Methyloterricola oryzae: one gene and its partner. Each later gene encodes a partner of the first gene's protein in a complex. Links are inferred from orthologs where the notes say so. Each region holds a gene or a part of one and is shown on either strand. Other genes may lie near its edges.

Region 1 (3,331 bases):
CCTGCCGCGCTGCGGATCGCCCGGTGCTGGTGGATCCTAAAGGCGCGGATTTTTCCAGGTACCGCCACGCGACTCTCTTGACACCCAATTTATCCGAGTTCGAGGCTATAGTCGGGGCCTGCGCCGATCAGGGGCAGATTGAGGAAAAGGGACGCCGATTGATGGAGGACCTGTGCCTGGAGGCGCTCCTGATTACCCGCGGGGAGCACGGGATGAGCCTGCTGCGCTCGGAGGCGCCCGCCCTGCACCTGCCGGCCCATGCCCGCGAGGTGTTCGATGTTACCGGCGCGGGCGATACGGTGATCTCCGTGCTGGCCGCCGGCCTGGCGGCGGGCGCCGCCCTGCCGGATGCCGTGGCGCTGGCCAACCTGGCGGCCGGGGTGGTAGTGGGCAAGCTTGGCACCGCGGCGGTGAGCGTGGAAGAACTGGAATACGCGGTGAGCGGGACCAAGGCCCACCGACGCGGTGCCGTGGATATGGAGTCCCTGCTCCGGCTACGCGACCTGGCTCGCCGTGAGGGCGAGAGAATCGTGCTGACCAACGGCTGTTTCGACATCCTGCATCCAGGCCACATCCATTATCTGCAGCAGGCCAGGGCGCTCGGCGATCGACTGGTGGTCCTGGTCAACGACGATGCCTCGGTCAGGCGGTTGAAAGGGCAGGGCAGGCCCATCAATCCATTGTCGCACCGCATGGCCATGCTGGCGGCGCTGGAATGCGTGGACTGGGTGGTGCCGTTTGCCGAGGATACCCCGCGCGAAGCCATTTGCCGCATTTTGCCCGACATCCTGGTAAAAGGCGGCGACTACCGCAGCATTGAGGCTATCGCCGGTCATGACTGCGTGCAGGCTCATGGCGGCGAAGTCCGGCTGCTGGATTTCGTCGAGGGCCATTCCACCACGCAATTGATCGAAAGCATTCGGAACACCTGAGCGATATATGAGCGAACTGGCCCGATTCAGCGACCGCAGCGTGGACGCGGTGAAGCTTCCTCCCTATTCGGTACAGGCCGAGCAATCGGTGCTGGGCGGCCTGATGCTGGACAACGCCACCTGGGACACGGTGGCGGACCGGGTCGGCGAGGAGGATTTCTACCGGCGGGATCATCAGTTGATCTTTCGCGCCATTAAGCAATTGGCGGACAAGCAGTCGCCTTTCGACGTCGTGACCTTGTCCGAGACGCTGGAGCAGGCAGGGCAACTGGAGGAGGCCGGCGGAATGGCCTATCTGGGCAGCATCGCCCGCGACACGCCCAGCGCGGCCAATATCGCCGCCTATGCCGATATCGTGCGCGAGCGCTCGGTGCTGCGGCAGCTCATCCATGTGGGCGTGGAGATCGCCGATTCCGCCTATCACCCCGATGGCAGCGAGCTGGCCCATTTGCTGGAGGCCGCCGAGCAGCGGGTCTTCCGCATCGCCGATCAGCGGCGCAAGGGCGGCAGCGGCTTCAAGCCCATACGCGCCCTGCTGGCCACGGCCGTGGACCGTATCGAGGAGTTGTTCCACAAGGAAGGCCACATCACCGGCATGAGCACCGGTTTTGCCGATTTCGACGAGATGACCTCGGGGCTGCAAGCCTCCGACCTGATCATCGTGGCCGGGCGTCCATCCATGGGCAAGACCACCTTCGCCATGAACCTGGCGGAGAACGTGGCCATCAAGGAAAAGTTGCCGGTGGCGGTGTTCAGCATGGAAATGCCTGGCGAGCAGCTGGCCATGCGCATGATGTCGTCCCTGGGGCGCATCGACCAGCACCGAGTGCGCACCGGCAAGCTGGAGGACGATGAATGGCCGCGCATGACCTCGGCCATCAATATCCTGGCGGAAACCCAGATGTTCATCGACGATACGCCGGCGCTCTCGCCCACGGAAGTGCGCGCCCGCTGCCGACGCCTGGCGCGCGAGCACGGCCAGTTGGGCCTGGTGGTGCTGGATTATCTCCAGCTCATGCAATCCGGCAGCAGTGCCGAGAATCGCGTCAACGAGGTGTCCGAAATTTCAAGGTCCTTGAAGGCCTTGGCCAAGGAACTGAACGTGCCGGTGATCGCTCTGTCCCAGCTCAACCGCAATTTGGAGCAGCGGCCCAACAAGCGGCCGGTGCCCTCGGACCTGCGCGAGTCCGGCGCCATCGAGCAGGACGCCGATCTGATCATCTTCATCTACCGCGACGAGGTCTATAACCCCGACAGCGCCGACAAAGGCACGGCGGAGATCATCATCGCCAAGCAACGTAACGGTCCCATCGGTACCTGCCGTTTGACCTTCCTGGGCCAGTACACCCGCTTCGAGAACTTCATTTCCGACCCTTATGGGGATGATGGGTATTGATCGGTATTGGCCGGCTTGTCAGGCGCACTGCGCGTACCCGACTGACACCCACCCTGGTGGGAGCGGCCTCCAGTCCGCGATCATCGGGAGTTGTGGCCTGAACTTCGTTTACCAGTGGTTCGTGTCGCTGCGCGACGATTATTTTGAATCGGGTTCCCGCACCCGAGGGCGGGTCCCTTTCTTTTGTTCAGCCAAAAGAAAGGGACGAAAGAAAAGGCTGCCCGGTTGCCGCTTTTTTCCTCGCTTCTCGCTTGCCCGGCGGGGTCGGCGAAAGGGCGATCCATCGCCCTTCGCCGCCGCACCGCGTCCGTGCGGTGCCCCTTCGGGCTTTTCCTTGGGCACGCTGCGAGGCTCGGCGCGGCAAACGGGTCCCGCAGCGCGCTTGGAGCTTTGCCGAACCACTACATGGTTTATCGGATCGGGAAGGGCCGCGCGTTATCGGAGTGCTCTCTGATGCCACGTATAGCCCTGGGCCTAGAGTACGACGGCGCCGAGTTTGCCGGCTGGCAGTGGCAGCGCGACCGGCGCACGGTGCAGGCTTGCGTGGAAGCGGCGGTGGCGCGCGTGGCCGACGAAAATGTGGACGTGGTTTGCGCCGGGCGCACCGACGCGGGGGTGCATGCCCTGGAGCAGGTCGTGCATTTCGACACCTCGGCGATTCGCGCGACGCGTTCCTGGCTGTTGGGGGTCAACACCCAGCTTCCCGACGATGTCCGCGTCACCTGGGTGCGCGAGGTGGAGCCAGGCTTCCATGCCCGCACCAGCGCCATCGCCCGCTACTACCGCTATGTCATCCTCAACCGGCCCATGCGCTCGGCCCTGCGGCGGCGGCAGGTCACCTGGGTGTACCAGGCGTTGGACGCGGAAGCCATGCATGCCGCGGCGCAGTATCTGGTTGGCGAGCACGATTTCTCCTCCTTTCGCGCCCAGGGCTGCCAGTCCAACAGTCCGCGCCGCATCATGCATTTCATCCGTGTCCACCGTGAAGCCGAGCGGGTGTTTG
Region 2 (2,940 bases), on another replicon or contig:
CGGATTCTTCATCCAGCACCACGCCGTCAGAGGCATTGGGATCGAAGAAATCGGAGATCAGGTCGGACAAGCGGATTTCGCCCGTCTCGATGCGGTCGAAGGCCTTGATGAAATGCTCCATGGAGGCGGAAAAGCGCACCAACTCCCGCGCAGCCTGGTTCAAACCCTCCTCGATGCGTTTGGCGATGCTCAGCTCGCCTTCGCGCGTCAGCAGTTCCACGGTGCCCATTTCGCGCATGTACATGCGCACGGGGTCGGTGGTGCGCCCCAATTCGGCGTCGACGGATGCCAGGGCGGCCGCCACCTCGGCGGCTTCGTCCTCGTCATCGTCGGTCACGACGGCGGCGTCTTGAATCAGGTCGGTATCGGGCGCGTCCTCATGCACTTCGATGCCCATGTCGTTGATCATCCCGATGATATCTTCCATCTGCTCGGGGTCCACAATGTCGCTGGGCAAATGGTCGTTCACTTCCGAATAAGTGAGAAAACCTTGCATCTTGCCTTTGGCAATGAGTTCTTTGAGCTGGGACTGCTGCTGTTCTTGATTCATCAACTGACTCGCGCCTGTACTGATTTACCGTAAAACGGAACCTTATATGATACCTTATAAATCCCGATCAGCAATCCCTGATATCATCGGTCGGCTAGGAGCGCTTTCATTTCCTCAAGTTCCTCGGCGCTCAATTTTGTTTGCTCGACCTTGCTCAATAGCGCATCCAGCCTGTCTTTTTGCTCCTGCTTCAAGACTTTCCGAAGCGCGTCACCGAACTCTGCTTCGACACCTTCCGGCGGGATCATGGCGTCCCAGACCAGCAGCGCCTTGACCTGATTTTCCTCCGCGTCGCCACGGAACCGCTCGACTATGCCGCCGGCGGTGATATCCGGCTTTTCATTTATGAGGGCGAGCAATTTGGAAATCAAGGTGCCGCCTTTCTCAAGCCGCACCAAACTGGTTCGGGCAGGGTCATCGATTTGGCTGACTAGGGATGGGCGCTGCAACAGCAGAGCCACCAAGACGCGGAGGGCGGAGGGCCGGGTCCGCTCAGTCCGACCCAGTCCGGGCTTCCGCTCAAGCTTAGTCGATTTTGAACCGATCGGGACTTGACTGCGGCCAGCGAGGTCACCCAGGCGCTCGTACATCATGTCGCGATAAACACTCTCCGGCAGCTTCTCCAACAGGGGCTTGGCCTCCCCGATCAGGGCGGCCCGCCCTTCCATGGCACCCAGCTCATGGCGCTCCGCCAGTTGCGCAAAAAAATAGTCCGAGAGCGGTGCCGCGGCATCCATGCGTCTCTCAAACTCCGCCTTGCCCTCCGCCTGAACCAGACTATCGGGATCCTGACCATCCGGCAGCATCAGAAAACGTACCGAGCGGCCCTCACGCATGGCCGGCAGCGATGCATCCAGCGCCTTCCAGGCGGCGCTGTGGCCGGCCCGGTCGCCATCAAAGCAAAAGATGACCTCACGGCAGAAACGAAACAGAGTCTTGACGTGCTCTGCCGAGGTGGCGGTGCCCAATGTCGCGACCGCGTTGATGACGCCGGCCTGGGCCAGGGAAATCACGTCCATGTAACCCTCCGCCACGAGGATGCGTTCGGGCTTGCGCAGCGCGGCCAGCAGCTCGTGCAGACCGTAGAGCTCACGGTGCTTGACGAACACAGCGGTCTCCGGCGAGTTGAGATATTTCGGCGTACCCTCGCCCAGAACGCGCCCGCCGAAGGCAATGACGCGGCCGCGCCGGTCACGGATGGGAAACATGATGCGATCGCGGAAGCGGTCATAGATGCCGCCCTGCTCATTACGTATCGCAAGCCCCGCCGCGAGAAGCTGCTCCGGGGAGCCCAGGTTTTCAGGCAGGCTACGCCAGCCAGGTGGCGCGTAACCAACCAGAAATCGGCGGGCAGTTTCACCTTCGAGTCCACGCTCTTTCAGATAGGCCACGGCCCGCTCACCTCCGGGGTGAGCGCGCAACTGCGCGGCGTAAAACCGGGCGGCCTTTTCCTGAACCTCATAAAGCCCCTGCAGCGCCGGCCCTTGCTCTTCTTGCCTGACTCCCCTCCCCTCGCTCTCTACCGGAACCGACAGGCCTGCGGAATCCGCCAGCCACTCCACCGCCTCGACGAAGGAAAGCCGGTCGTACTCCATCAGGAAATTGATTGCGTTGCCATGGGCGCCGCAACCAAAGCAGTGGTAGAACTGCTTTTCGCGGCTGACACTGAAGCTTGGTGTCTTTTCCGAATGGAATGGGCAACGGGCGCTGTAATTGGCGCCAGATCTTTTTAGGGGGATGCGCGCATCGATGAGGTCGACCAAGTCGATACGCGCAACGAGATCTTCGATAAAGGCGCGCGGGATCTTACCGGCCATCGCGCCTAGGCAGGCAGCACTCAGAAGAACGGCACGTTGCCGTCACCGAAAAGGACAGAATCACCCCAGCATGGCTTTGATACGCGCACTGACCGCTGCCATATCTGCGCGCCCTTGCATCTGCGGTTTCAACAGCGCCATGACCTTGCCCATATCGCCGATGGCGGACGCGCACGTCTCCGCCACGGCGGATCGGATCAGGGCATCGATTTCCGCGTCGCTGAGTGCTTGAGGCAGATAATCCTGGATCACGGCCACTTCGGCGGCTTCCACATCGGCCAGGTCGTTTCGGCCTGCCTTGGTGTACTGCGCGATGGACTCGCGGCGCTGCTTCACCATCTTGTCCAGCACCGCCAGCACCTGAGCGTCGTCCAGTTGGATGCGCTCATCCACCTCGCGTTGCTTGATGGCGGCCATGATCAGGCGGATCACGCCCAACCGGTCCTTCTCTCCGGCCTTCATGGCGGACTTCATATCGTCCTGTATGCGTTGTTTAAGCGACATGTCACTCATGACTCACATCCGCTCGACGCAGGGGAATCAGGGCGTAGGACGGCCCTTGCGCAAGTTCTG

What was found. The genes of interacting proteins can lie anywhere in the genome.
Region 2: the proteins of dnaB (region 1) and dnaG are in contact, whole or in part, in a crystal structure (PDB 2R6A), measured with the Geobacillus stearothermophilus proteins. The link is inferred for Methyloterricola oryzae from one-to-one orthologs. Residues at the interface, in WP_033016901.1 of Geobacillus stearothermophilus: Ser13, Glu15, Ala16, Gln18, Glu91, Leu92, Asp94, Ala95, Val96, Pro97, Thr98, Ala99, Ala100, Asn101, Tyr104, Tyr105, Ile108; in WP_049624496.1 of Geobacillus stearothermophilus: Lys456, Leu457, Leu458, Pro459, Ala460, Asn463, Ala464, Leu467, Leu535, Leu536, Ile537, Ala538, Gln544, Glu545, Asp548, Tyr549, His552.

Annotation. Positions count from the first base shown.
Region 1 is NZ_JYNS01000004.1:170,858-174,188, reverse strand. The notes cover bases 284-3,133. They hold dnaB (replicative DNA helicase), read left to right. Parts: upstream 284-939; coding sequence 940-2,328; downstream 2,329-3,133. Other genes in these bases: truA (tRNA pseudouridine(38-40) synthase TruA), read left to right, coding at 2,782-3,133; hldE (bifunctional D-glycero-beta-D-manno-heptose-7-phosphate kinase/D-glycero-beta-D-manno-heptose 1-phosphate adenylyltransferase HldE), read left to right, coding at 284-932. Outside these bases: more of hldE, read left to right, coding at 1-283; more of truA, read left to right, coding at 3,134-3,331. UniProt on the Escherichia coli protein: The main replicative DNA helicase, it participates in initiation and elongation during chromosome replication. Travels ahead of the DNA replisome, separating dsDNA into templates for DNA synthesis.
Region 2 is NZ_JYNS01000005.1:209,225-212,164, reverse strand. It holds dnaG (DNA primase), read right to left. Parts: upstream 2,368-2,940; coding sequence 634-2,367; downstream 1-633. Other genes in the region: rpsU (30S ribosomal protein S21), read right to left, coding at 2,908-2,940; EK23_RS09440 (GatB/YqeY domain-containing protein), read right to left, coding at 2,428-2,880; rpoD (RNA polymerase sigma factor RpoD), read right to left, coding at 1-550. UniProt on the Escherichia coli protein: RNA polymerase that catalyzes the synthesis of short RNA molecules used as primers for DNA polymerase during DNA replication.